Regions from separate parts of the Arthrobacter sp. SE2 genome, predicted to be linked through region 1. Evidence: riboswitches for the same ligand, from Rfam matches in the RefSeq annotation. Region 1 holds a riboswitch; the other holds the start of a gene.

Region 1 (6,654 bases):
ACCGGCTCAACGTCGAGTTCGGGATGGTAGCCCGGACGCAGGAGCCGGGAGGCCTCGCGGACCGCGGCAGGACCGAAACGGGCGCCGGGCCGGAAGGACGTTCCGCCGTCGAACGGTACTCCGACGATCGCAATGTCGTAGTCCGGAACGCGGTCAATTTGGGGAAGCCTGGCAAAAGTGCCCAGGCCTGCATACCGGGGGACTTTGGTTGCGTCGACGGGGCCGATGGGCTTATGCGTTGTCATGCCGGGATCCTTCGTGTAGTGCTGCCGAGCGGCTTGCCGGCAGCTTTCGGTGTTGGGAGGAGGGTGCTCGCCTTTGAGCGGGAATGTCGAGTCGGAATGTTGGGGCGGGAAGTAAGTAATCCAATTCTTGGTGACGCACATCACTGCGTATAGCGGTAGATTGACTACAAATGGCCGAGTCGCTTAGACAAATGTCTAAGCGCTGTGAAATAGCCGGAAACCAATGATCAGGGAGTGCACTTTCGATGGCGATTACTGTGGCCGAGCTCGTGGCAGAACCCCAGTTGGGACTGACCCTTCTGGCCGGATACACAGGAAGTGGCAACCGGATCACGTGGGCGCACACTTCTGACCTGCCGCGCCTGTGGGAATGGGTCACCGGCGGCGAACTGATGATGACCAACGGGCTGTCCATCCCGGCCGACGCCCCAGGCCAAGTAGCGCTCGCCGAGGCGCTCGTCGAAGCAGGCGCCAGCGCGCTCGCCATCGGCGAGAAGATGCACGCGCCGGAGTTGACGCCGGAGTTCCTGGCGGCCTGCGAACACCTGCCGCTGCCGCTGCTGAGCATTCCGTATCCGTTGCCCTTCATCGCCATCGCCCGGACCGTGGCCGAGGCTTCCCTGCTGGAGGAATCACGGCGTCTACGCCAGACCGCCAGAGTCTATGACTTGATACGCACCGCGGGAACAATTGAGGACCACTGGCAGGGCCTCCTGCAGGGCCTCGCGGCTGAGCTCGATGCGGAGCTGTTCGTGGTGGACCGGCGCTGCCTGCATCCGTGGCATCCGGACGGCAAGCCGCTGCCGGATATTCTGCTGACGGAATTGGCCCCGCTGACCGGCCACATACCCCTGGCCGGGAAGAAGTTCCAGTGGCATCGGCTAGGGGATCGGCACGTGTTGATGATGGACATCCCCACCCACGCCAATGCATTGCTGGTGGTGCTGCCCAAAAGCGATCCGCACCCTGACGCCGTCGTGCTCCTCCACGCGGCAACAGTGCTGGGGCTGGAACTTTCACGAACAGTCCTGTCCCTGGAAAGCCAGCATCGCCTGGCTGGCGAGTTCCTCCGGCCAGCCGTTGATGGACGGCTGGGAGTCGTCGAACTGGAGAGCCGGCTTACCGCCTTTGATGTCCCAGCACAAGATTTCGTGATGGTCGCGATAGCCGCCGACGACGGCGAGCGGCTGGCGAACGTCCACGTGGAACTGTGGCGCCACGGATTTCCAGCCGCTTGCCTCCGGCGTTTCAACACACTTCATGTGGCGGTATCCCAAGCGGTGACCGACGACGTCTTGATCCATTGCGCCGGGACCGACGTCCGGATTGGCATCAGCTCGCCTACGTCCGCCGCAGGCATCCAGCGTGCACTGCAGGAATCGCTGTGGGCGCTTGGTTCAGCCAAGGGCAACGCCGTCAACCTGGCCCACTACGCCGAGGGACCGTCTTGGCTGGGCCTCACGAGTTTCGAGGAAGGCACGGCGTTGGTCCAGCGGCTGCTCGGCCCGGTCTTCGCGTACGAACAGGGCCAGGAAGGTGACCTCATCGTGACTTTGAGGACCTACCTGGACACCCAGAGGTCGTGGCAAAAGACAGCTGCGGCACTCTTCGCCCACCGGCAAACCGTGATCTACCGTATCCGGAAAATCGGCGAATTGACGGGGCTGGACATGAGCGAAACGTCCACGTTGGCCCAGCTTTGGTTTGCGCTCCAGATACATGAGGCCATGCATCAGTAGGCTCCTGCCTGGCTTCCTGCTGGCTCTCCTGCCGCGGCGGTGCGGCCTGGGTCAGGGAAGAACCGCGGCCTGGTTCGCGGCATCCTGTTCGGACTCGAGTTCCTCCTGGAACCTCGCGTAACGGGCCAGATGGGCTGGACGGCGGCGCAGGAAGAACCACGCGACGCCGAGCATGATGAACCAGACCGGAGTGGCCAAGAGAGCCACCAGTGTGTCGGGCTGTGTGGTCAAGGTCCACAGGACAAAGCCGAAGAACGCGAAGACCACCCAGACCATCGGGATGCCGCCGGGCATCTTGAACGTGGACGCGATGTGCAGCTGCGGGCGACGACGACGGAATGCGATGTAGCTGGCCAGGATGATGGACCAGACGAAGACGAAGCAGACGGCGGACACGGTGGTGACCATGTCAAAGGCCTTGCCGACGTCCTGTCCCGCGTACATCAGGACGACGCCGGAGAGCAGCAGCACGCAGGAGAGGAACAGGGCGTTGCGGGGAACCTTGCGCCCGGATAGGCCACTGAACAGGGCCGGGGCGTCGCCCTCCTGGGCCAGGCCGTACACCATGCGCGAGGTGGAGTAGATGCCGGAGTTGGCCGAGGACATGGCCGAGCTGAGCACCACCAGGTTCACCACGGTGGCAGCGGCACCCAGTCCAGCCAGGGAGAACATGGCGATGAAAGGGCTGTGGCCGGCGGCGAACTGGGTCCAGGGCGTGACGGACATCAGGATGATGAGGGCGCCCACGTAGAAGAGGAGCACGCGCACTGGGATGGAGTTGATCGCTCTGGGCAGGTTCTTCTCCGGGTCCTTGGCCTCTGCCGCGGTGGTGCCCACGAGCTCAATGCCCACGAAAGCGAAGACGGCAATCTGGAAGCCAGCCACGAAGCCCATGAATTCGTGTGGGAAGAAGCCGCCGTGGCTCCACAGGTTGCTGAAGCTTGCCGGTCCGGCGTCGGACTGGAAACCGCTGAAAATCATGAACAGGCCCACAACGATCAGTGCCGCAATCGCGATGATCTTGATGAGAGCGAACCAGAATTCTGTCTCGCCGAAGGCCTTCACCGTGGTCAGGTTCAGTAGCAGCAGGATCGCGATGGTGGCCAGGCCCGGAATCCACAGCGGGAGGCTCGGCCAGAGTTCCTTCGAATAGCCGGCGATGGCGATGACGTCCGCTATGCCGGTGATCACCCAGCAGAACCAGTAGGTCCAGCCGGTGAAGAAACCTGCCCAAGGTCCCAGCAGGTCCGCGGCAAAATCGCTGAAGGACTTGTAGTGCAAGTTGGACAACAACAGCTCGCCCATCGCCCGCATGACGAAGAACAGCATGAAGCCGATGATCATGTACACGAAGATGACCGACGGGCCGGCCGCGGAAATGGTCTTGCCCGAACCCATGAACAGGCCAGTGCCGATCGCCCCGCCGATAGCAATCAGCTGGATGTGCCGGTTGCTGAGCTGGCGGTCAAGATGTGGTGTTTCGACGGCTTTGGCGGGCGGATGATGAATCGTCATGAGGAACTCCATCGTTCAAGTGGCATTAGCGTGCCACGATGATTCGGGGTTCCTCCCCGCTCTGTCTTGGACCTGAGAGATTCCGCGGCCCCGTGCTTTCGCATGGTTCCGCTTTGCACCGTCGGTGAGCCCGGGGTTCCCAGGCTGCTTTCCAGAGTTGCCTTGCCGCGGCGGTACATGGGCCTGAGAGTTTCCTGGGGAGGATTTGCTCCTACGGCGCCCGCTGAATGTACCGGCAGGACTCTCCCGCCGCAGATCATAAGCAGTATTCAGTTGGGTGAAGAGAATCGCGGATGTGGAGGATTGGCCTCTTCCGGGCGGCCACCGATTCAGTGTGGGATAGCTCACTAAGAAATGTCAATTCGGCCTTTGCTTCGTCACCTCGGTGCCCGCTGAGCGCCGTTTTCGAACCAGATGTTGCCCCGACTCTGACGTTGTGTGTATGGTGTGAGCCGAATCACCCCAAATCTGAATATGCCTTTCGAACCGTGGCGGGAGAGTCCTCCCAGTCATCAACCGGGCAGGCGCCGTAGGAGCAAATCCTCCCCAGGAATCTCTCAGGCCCCCGTACCGCCGCGGCGAGGCAACTCTGGAAAGCAGCCAGGCTTCGGTCCGGCTCACCGACGGTGCAAGCGGAACACAACGTGACAATGCGTTCTGCGGAATCTCTCAGGTCCGATACAGAGCGGGGAGGAACCCAAACCGAAGCCGTGCCATTGTGGTCGGCCCTACCTTGGAGTTCCTTTTGACTGTTCAATCAACCCCCACCGCTTTTGCAGACCGACACATCGGCGCGCGACGGCAAACCGATGTTGACATCATGCTCAAAGCTGTCGGCTACGACTCCGTTGACGGCCTGGTGGATGTCGCTGTCCCCGATTCCATCCGCCAGGACGTCGCACTCAGGCTGTCCAAGCACGGCACCGACGCCCTCAGCGAGGTCGAAGTCCTGGCTGAACTTCGCAAGCTGGCGGCCAAGAACAAGACGGCTGTGCAGATGATCGGCCAGGGCTATTACGACACCGTCACTCCGCCGGTGATCCGCCGCAACATCCTCGAATCCCCGGCCTGGTACACGGCCTACACGCCCTACCAGCCGGAAATCTCCCAAGGCCGCCTCGAAGCCCTGCTGAATTTCCAGACCATGGTCCAGGACCTCGTGGGGCTGCCCATCGCCAACGCCTCCCTCCTGGACGAAGCCACCGCCGTCGCCGAAGCAGTCCTCATGATGCGCCGGGCCAACAAGAACAAGACGGCCCACGACGGCAAGACCGTCCTCGACGCCGACTGCCTCCCGCAGACCATCGCCATCGTGAAGGGCCGCGCCGAGGCGCTGGGCTTCGAGGTGGAGATCGCGGACCTGTCCCAGGGCCTGCCCGACGGCGAGATCAACGGCATCGTGCTGCAGCAGCCGGGCGTTTCGGGCCGGGTGTTCGACCACTCCGCCGTGATTGCCGCCGCCAAGGAACGCGGTGCCCTCGTCACCGTCGCCGCGGACCTCCTCGCCCTCACCCTGATCACGCCTCCGGGCGAGCAGGGTGCCGACATCGCTGTCGGCTCCACCCAGCGCTTCGGCGTTCCGCTGTTCTTCGGCGGCCCGCACGCCGCGTACATGGCTGTGCGCGAAGGCATGGAGCGTACACTCCCGGGCCGCATCGTCGGCGTTTCCAAGGACAATGCCGGCGTGCCCGCCTACCGCCTCGCCCTCCAGACCCGCGAGCAGCACATCCGCCGCGAGAAGGCGACGTCCAACATCTGCACCGCGCAGGCACTGTTGGCGATCGTTTCCTCGATGTATGCCGTCTACCACGGACCCGATGGCCTGAAGGCGATCGCCGAGACCGCCCACAACCACGCCCGCACGCTCGCCACCGCGCTCAAAGTCGCCGGCCGCGAACTCGTCTCCGATTCCTTCTTCGACACCGTCACCGTCCGCGTCCCCGGCAAGGCCGGGAAGGTCATCGCGGCCGCCGAGGCCAGGGGCATCAACCTGCGGATCATTGACGCCGACACCGTAGGCGTCTCCGTTGACGAAACCACGACGTCGGAAGTGCTGTCCGCAGTTGCCGTCGCCTTTGGCGCCGGTCCCGTGAAGACCGCTGCCGGCTTCGAGTTGCCGGAGGCCGTGGTCCGCATTTCTGATTTCCTTCGGCACCCGGTGTTCAACACGCACCGTTCCGAAACGCAGCTGCTGCGCTACATCCGCAAGCTTTCGGACCGTGACCTGGCGCTGGACCGCACCATGATCCCGCTGGGTTCGTGCACCATGAAGTTGAACGCCACCGTCGAGATGGAAGCCATCTCCTGGCCGGAATTCGCCTCGATCCACCCGTTCGCCCCGGATTCCCAGACCGAGGGCTGGCGCGAACTGATCACGGACCTGGAATCTGACCTGACCGAGATCACCGGTTATGACCAGGTCTCCATCCAGCCCAACGCCGGTTCCCAGGGCGAACTCGCGGGTCTGCTGGCCATCCGCGGCTACCACCACTCCCGCGGCGAGGCCCAGCGCAACGTCTGCCTCATCCCGGCTTCTGCCCACGGCACCAACGCTGCCTCGGCGGTGCTGGCCGGCATGAAGGTGGTCGTGGTGGCCACGGCTGCCGACGGCACGATCGACCACACGGACCTGCAGGCCAAGATCGAGGCCAACAAGGACGTCCTCTCGGCCATCATGATCACCTACCCCTCCACGCACGGCGTGTACGACGCCGACGTGCGCGAGGTCTGCGACTCCGTGCACGCAGCCGGCGGCCAGGTGTACGTTGACGGCGCCAACCTTAACGCCCTGGTCGGCCTGGCCCAGCCGGGCAAGTTCGGCGGCGACGTGTCCCACCTGAACCTGCACAAGACCTTCTGCATCCCGCACGGCGGCGGCGGACCGGGCGTTGGCCCGGTCGCGGCCAAAGCACACCTGGCACCCTTCATGCCCGGCGACGCGAACGACGCTTTTTCCGGCAAGGGTGTCGCCATCTCCGCCTCGCGTTACGGCTCCGCGGGTGTGTTGCCGATTTCCTGGGCCTACGTGAAGCTCATGGGCGGCGAAGGCCTCACCGAAGCCACCAAGTCCGCGCTGCTTGCCGCGAACTACATCGCCTCGCGCCTCAACGAGTCCTTCCCCGTTCTCTACACCGGTGAAGGCGGACTCGTGGCCC
Region 2 (6,654 bases), on a different contig from region 1:
TCGCCTAGACCCCAAACGAACTTTGAGACCGCCTGGGTGATGGGGCGCGCCTTCTGGTCCTTCAGCGTGGCTGCGTCGAAGTCGTCAAATCCTTGCTCGGCTGCCATTTGCTTGAAAACAGGACGCAGTGCGGCAATAGACGCCATTGACGTGATGACGCAGAAGTGGCCGGACAACGTGGCCCTGGAGGCGATCCGGGGCTCCAGCCAGCTGTAACTGACAGTCCCGGCAGGGCAGGTGGGATACATTGCGGCATCGAGCGGATCTTCTTGGATTTCGGCCAGTTCTGTGGACGTCCCTATCGAGGGGCGAAGACCTGCCAGGATTTCGGCGAGACATGCCTGGAGAGTAGCGCCGGCATACATCGTTCGGAATTCTCCGTCCGGGTCGTCCCATCTACCCTGGAACCGTCCATGTTCGGCCCAGCTCCAGTCGGACCATGCCCAGGGCTCTGGACGGAAACCGACGCGCCAAACCCTGCGTTCGATGAATTCTCCCTCCAGCAAGCCTCCAATCATGCTGCTGATGGGGATGAAAACGCCCTCGCGGCGGCTAACACCCTGATCCTGGATTCTTCAGGAGGCCCCTCCCGCAGCACCATGGCAGGGGAATGATCCTCCAGGTAGGGGTTCATCCCTTGGAACCAGGCCTGGATGACTGTGGCGGAGTCTACCTCGCGAAGCGTACCGGCGATCTGATAGGCATCGCGGAGCCTCTGCTCTACGGCAGCCGAGGGCTTGCGTGGATCTTCTGGGTCAGCCCATTGTCGGACTGCACGCGTTTCCTTGACTGATCCAAGGTAAGCAACAAGTCGGGCCCCGAGAATGTCCCTGAGGGCCTGAATCAGTTCAGGCACCTCCATGTTCATGGCGTCGAAGTGGGCGCGCAGGCCAATGCGCGGCCCTGCTGGATTGCTCATTCCACCATAATCGCGCCGAAGCGAAATAAAAACAAGGGGATCACACGTCTTTTCCAGTGATATCACAAACAAATCACACTGCAAATCGCAGGCTCGATCCGCGCCGACTGCCTACTTTGCGGTCGGCACGCGGCGGAGCACGACGGCGGCAAGGACTGCCGCTCCGGCCATCAGTATCAGCCCGATCGCTGCCGTGATGTGGACGCCCGATTCAAAGGCGGCACGCGCGGCGGTGGCCAGGGCGTCACCCAATGGCTGGGGCAGTGCGGCCGCGGTGTCCACGGCTCCGGCGAGCGTCTCCCGCGAGCGTTCGGCTGCATGGCCGGACAATTCGCCTGGAAGCAGCAAGTGGTGTTGGTAGGACGCTGTCAGGATGGAGCCAAGGACGGCTGTGCCCAGCAATGAACCGAGCTCGTAACCCGTTTCGGAGATCGCCGATGCAGCGCCCGCCTTGTCGGCAGGAACCGCGCCGAGGATCAGGTCGTTGGAGATGGTCTCCGCCGAGCCAACCCCTATGGCCAGCAGTAGGAGTGCCGTCAAAAGGTACCCCGGACCCTGGCTGTGGTTGCCCAGGGCGGCCACGAGGTATCCCACTGCGCTCAGCGCCAAGCCCGATGCCACCACCAGGCCCGGGCGGATCCGCTTGACCAGCGGAACCACCACCAGGCCCGCCACGATGGTGGCCAGCAATGCCGGAACCATCGAGATCCCCGCCTGCATGGGGGATTGGCCTTCCACGAGCTGCAAGTGCTGCGCGAAGAAGTAAATGAAGCCGGTCATTGAGAACAGGGACAAGACGTTGGCCGTGATGGCCGTGCTGAAGACCTTGTTCCGGAAAAGCCGTACGTCCAACATGGGCGATGCCAAAGAGCCTTGCCTCCGGACGAAGACGATTCCCATGGCCAGGCCGAACGCCATGAAGGCCGCGGGTCCAGGGCCAAAACCGTGCACGGCGGCCTCTTTGATGCCATAAACCACGGGGGCCATGGTCAGGATGGACAGCACGACGCTGGGAACGTCCGGCTTGCCCGGGTTGTGATCCTTGGACTCGGGAATGAGGGAGGGGCCAAAGGCGAGCAGGGGCAGCAACAATGGCACCGCAACCAGGAACACGGCACCCCACCAGAAGTGCTCCACGAGCCAGCCGCCGAAGATCGGCCCGAGGGCGGCGCCGCCGGAGAATCCTGCGGCCCACACTGCCACGGCGAGCCGGCGGCGGTTCGGGTCCGGGAAGATGTTGCGGATCAAGGACAACGTGGACGGCATGAGCATGGCTCCGAAGACGCCCATGCTGGCACGTCCGGCGATGAGCCATTCCGCCGACGGCGCGAAGGCGGTGGCCGCGGAAACGGCGGCGAAGCCCGTGCTGCCGATCAACAGCAAGCGGCGGCGGCCGATCCGGTCTCCCAGGTTTCCCATGGACACCAACAGGGCTGCGAGAACCAGCGGGTACGCATCGACGACCCACAGAAGCTGCACGCCCCCGACTTCCAGCGAACGGGCGATTTGCGGCAGGGCAAATGTCAGCGCCGTATTGTCCACAGCCACCAGCAGCACGGGGAACATCAGGAGTGCCAGGGCAGCCCAATCGCGCCACGGGGCGGATTGGATCGAAGGGGTGCGGGGGTGCTGGGTTGTGGACGGGCTGAACATGAAAATAACTGTACCGTCTGGACGGTATAGTTTCAATCTGACTCATCGAACTGCCGCATCGAACTAAGGGATGATGGACACCATGCCGCGAAAACCTATTGCCCGGGACGCTGTCCTGGATGCCTTTGAAGCCCTGTTGATCGAGGTGGGGGAGCGGGCTGCCACCCTGGATGCCGTCGCCAAGCGCGCAGGCGTCTCCAAGGGCGGCCTGCTCTACCATTTCCCCAACAAGGAAGCCATGATCAGCTCCTTGCTCGAACGCATGGACGGGCTGGCCGCGTTGGACATCGAAGCAATGAAGGCAGCGCCCGAAGGTGCGGCCGCATTCTTCATCAAGTCTTCACTGTGGGCGGATACCCCTTTGGACAGGGTGTTCGTGGCAGCCACGCGGCTCGCGGAAGTAGCCCATGAAGAAACCCGCAGGCGTTTCGCCGGGATCCAGCAACAATGGCTCGATGTGCTCGCCGAAGAAGTGGGGCCCGAGATGGCCAAAGCGGTCCGGTACATGGGCGATGGACTTTACTTCAACGCAATGCTTGAAGGCGGCGCCGGTGATACGGAAGTCAAGGCCAGCGCGAGGAGCGCCGACGTCGGTGCGCTGCTGGCCGCCGTCGAACGCCTCCGTAACTGAGGGTTGGCCCAACTAATCCCCACCGCCACCCTCGCCTCGCAAGTCCCCACCGGCTCCCAGCCTTCGCAAGCTCAGGCAGGGGCCCTCGCCGTTGGGGCCCCACGGCCAGGGAACCCTGGCGGCGTGGGCCCACGCAGTTGTTGTCGTTTAGGGGCTCCAAAACGACATTTAGTGCGAGCTAGTTGGGAAAGCCGGGCGGGGTCGGTGACCACATTTGCAGACGCGGGCAGTCCATAGGACAATTGAGAGTTGTGGCAGCCGTCACCGGCAACCACGATCTGATTCACATAACTGAATACGCCTTTGATCTGCGGCGGGAGAGTCCTGCAGGCATGTGATGCAGGCGCCGTAGGAGCAAATCCTCCCCAGGAATCTCTCAGGCCCACGCACCGCCGCGGCAAGGCAACTCTGGAAAGCAGCACGCTGACGCGTGCTCACCGACGGTGCAAGCGGAACAGTGCCACGAGCACGGTTTCGCGGAAACTCTCAGGTCCAATACAGAGTGGGGAGGAACCCGATTAGCTGTGGCGTACCCTGCGCCGCCTTATTAATGGAGTTCCTTCGTGACGGTTAGTTCAACCTCCACTACGTTCGTTGACCGGCATATCGGCGCCCGCCGCCAGGCCGACATTGACATCATGCTCAAGTCTGTTGGCTACGACAGTGTCGATTCGCTCGTAGACACCGCGGTTCCCAATGACATCCGCCAGGACGTCGCACTGACGCTCCAGAATGCCCTCAGCGAGGTGGAGGTTCTGGCTGAGCTTCGCAAGCTGGCGGCCAAGAACAAGACGGCTGTGCAGATGATCGGCCAGGGCTATTACGACACCGTCACTCCGCCGGTGATTCGCCGCAACATCCTCGAATCCCCGGCCTGGTACACGGCCTACACGCCGTACCAGCCGGAAATCTCCCAGGGCCGCCTCGAAGCCCTGCTGAATTTCCAGACCATGGTCCAGGACCTCGTGGGGCTGCCCATCGCCAACGCCTCCCTCCTGGACGAAGCCACCGCCGTCGCCGAAGCAGTCCTCATGATGCGCCGGGCCAACAAGAACAAGACGGCCCACGACGGCAAGACGGTCCTCGACGCCGACTGCCTCCCGCAGACCATCGCCATCGTGAAGGGCCGCGCCGAGGCGCTGGGCTTCGAGGTGGAGATCGCGGACCTGTCCCAGGGCCTGCCCGACGGCGAGATCAACGGCATCGTGCTGCAGCAGCCGGGCGTTTCGGGCCGGGTGTTCGACCACTCCGCCGTGATTGCCGCCGCCAAGGAACGCGGTGCCCTCGTCACCGTCGCCGCGGACCTCCTCGCCCTCACCCTGATCACGCCTCCGGGCGAGCAGGGTGCCGACATCGCTGTCGGCTCCACCCAGCGCTTCGGCGTTCCGCTGTTCTTCGGCGGCCCGCACGCCGCGTACATGGCGGTCCAGAAGGGCCTCGAGCGCTCCATGCCGGGCCGCTTGGTGGGCGTTTCCAAGGACGACGCCGGCACTCCCGCCTACCGCCTCGCCCTCCAGACCCGCGAGCAGCACATCCGCCGCGAGAAGGCGACGTCCAACATCTGCACCGCGCAGGCACTCTTGGCCATCGTTTCCTCGATGTATGCCGTCTACCACGGACCCGATGGCCTGAAGGCGATCGCCGAGACCGCCCACAACCACGCCCGGACCCTGGCTGCGTCCTTGAAGGCCGCGGGCCTTGAGGTTCTGCACGGCAGCTTCTTCGACACCGTCACCGTCCGCGTCCCGGGCAAGGCTGCCGAAATCGTTGCAACCGCCGAGGCCAAGGGCATCAACCTGCGCGGCATCGACGCGGACACTGTCGGCGTCTCCGTTGATGAAACCACGACAAAAGAAATCGTCGGCGGCGTCCTTGATGCTTTTGGTGTCGTCGCCGCCTTCGGTGCCACTGTGTCCGGTGACGGCGAGGGCTTCGCCCTGGAGGCCGCCGTCGAGCGAACTTCGGACTACCTGCAGCACCCGGTGTTCAACACGCACCGTTCCGAGACGCAGCTGCTGCGCTACATCCGCAAGCTTTCGGACCGTGACCTGGCGCTGGACCGCACTATGATCCCGTTGGGTTCGTGCACCATGAAGTTGAACGCGACCGCCGAGATGGAAGCCATCTCCTGGCCGGAATTCGCCTCGATCCACCCGTTCGCCCCGGATTCCCAGACCGAGGGCTGGCGCGAACTGATCGAAGATCTGGAATCTGACCTGACCGAGATCACCGGTTATGACCAGGTCTCCATCCAGCCCAACGCCGGTTCCCAGGGCGAACTCGCGGGTCTGCTGGCCATCCGCGGCTACCACCACTCCCGCGGCGATCTCCAGCGCAACGTCTGCCTCATCCCGGCTTCTGCCCACGGCACCAACGCTGCCTCGGCAGTGCTGGCCGGCATGAAGGTGGTCGTGGTGGCCACGGCTGCCGACGGCACGATCGACCACACGGACCTGCAGGCCAAGATCGAGGCCAACAAGGACGTCCTCTCGGCCATCATGATCACCTACCCCTCCACGCACGGCGTGTACGACGCCGACGTCCGCGAAATCTGCGACTCCGTGCACGCAGCCGGCGGCCAGGTGTACGTTGACGGCGCCAACCTTAACGCGCTCGTGGGCCTGGCCCAGCCGGGCAAGTTCGGCGGCGACGTGTCCCACCTGAACCTGCACAAGACCTTCTGCATCCCGCACGGCGGCGGCGGACCGGGCGTTGGCCCGGTCGCGGCCAAAGCACACCTGGCACCCTTCATGCCCGGCGATGCCAACAAGGCAGCGCACGAAGACGGCGCTTCTTTGCCACGGACTGGCGTGGCCATCTCCGCCTCGCGTTACGGCTCCGCGGGTGTGTTGCCGATTTCCTGGGCCTACGTGAAGCTCATGGGCGGCGAAGGCCTCACCGAAGCCACCAAGTCCGCGCTGCTTGCCGCGAACTACATCGCCTCGCGCCTCAACGAGTACTTCCCCGTTCTCTACACCGGTGAAGGCGGACTCGTGGCCCACGAGTGCATCCTGGACCTGCGCGAACTGACGGCCAAGACAGGCGTCACCGCGGAGGACGTCGCCAAGCGACTCATCGACTACGGCTTCCACGCTCCCACCCTGGCGTTCCCGGTGGCCGGCACCCTGATGGTGGAGCCCACCGAATCCGAGGACCTCGGGGAGATCGACCGCTTCATCGAAGCCATGATCACCATCCGCAAGGAAATCGACCAGGTTGCCCACGGCGACTTCACGGTGGAGAACAGCCCGCTGCGCCACGCACCGCACACCGCGGCCGCCGTCGTCTCCTCGGACTGGAACCGTGAATACTCCCGCGAGCAGGCCGTCTTCCCTGTCCACCACCTCAAGCAGGACAAGTACTTCCCGCCCGTCGGCCGCATCGACGGCGCCGCCGGCGACCGCAACCTGGTCTGCTCCTGCCCTCCGATCGAAGCCTTCGAGAACTAAGG

The links. A riboswitch is a leader RNA that binds a small molecule or an ion and turns the genes downstream of it on or off. The one in region 1 is predicted to bind glycine.
Region 2: another riboswitch for glycine. It lies ahead of gcvP (aminomethyl-transferring glycine dehydrogenase); the one in region 1 lies ahead of AC4CS3_RS09895 (amino acid permease).

The regions. Positions count from the first base shown of each region.
Region 1 is NZ_JBZAYA010000006.1:1,868-8,521, reverse strand. Features, by position in the region: gene speB (agmatinase) at 1-245, opposite strand, end outside; gene AC4CS3_RS09900 (PucR family transcriptional regulator) at 491-1,984, shown strand; gene AC4CS3_RS09895 (amino acid permease) at 2,036-3,499, opposite strand; glycine riboswitch at 3,551-3,659, opposite strand; glycine riboswitch at 3,661-3,758, opposite strand; glycine riboswitch at 3,982-4,082, shown strand; gene gcvP (aminomethyl-transferring glycine dehydrogenase) at 4,245-6,654, shown strand, end outside.
Region 2 is NZ_JBZAYA010000009.1:203,107-209,760, forward strand. Features, by position in the region: gene AC4CS3_RS14475 (RES family NAD+ phosphorylase) at 1-518, opposite strand, end outside; gene AC4CS3_RS14480 (hypothetical protein) at 515-919, opposite strand; gene AC4CS3_RS14485 (MFS transporter) at 1,031-2,572, opposite strand; gene AC4CS3_RS14490 (TetR/AcrR family transcriptional regulator) at 2,655-3,203, shown strand; glycine riboswitch at 3,508-3,605, shown strand; glycine riboswitch at 3,607-3,714, shown strand; gene gcvP (aminomethyl-transferring glycine dehydrogenase) at 3,767-6,652, shown strand.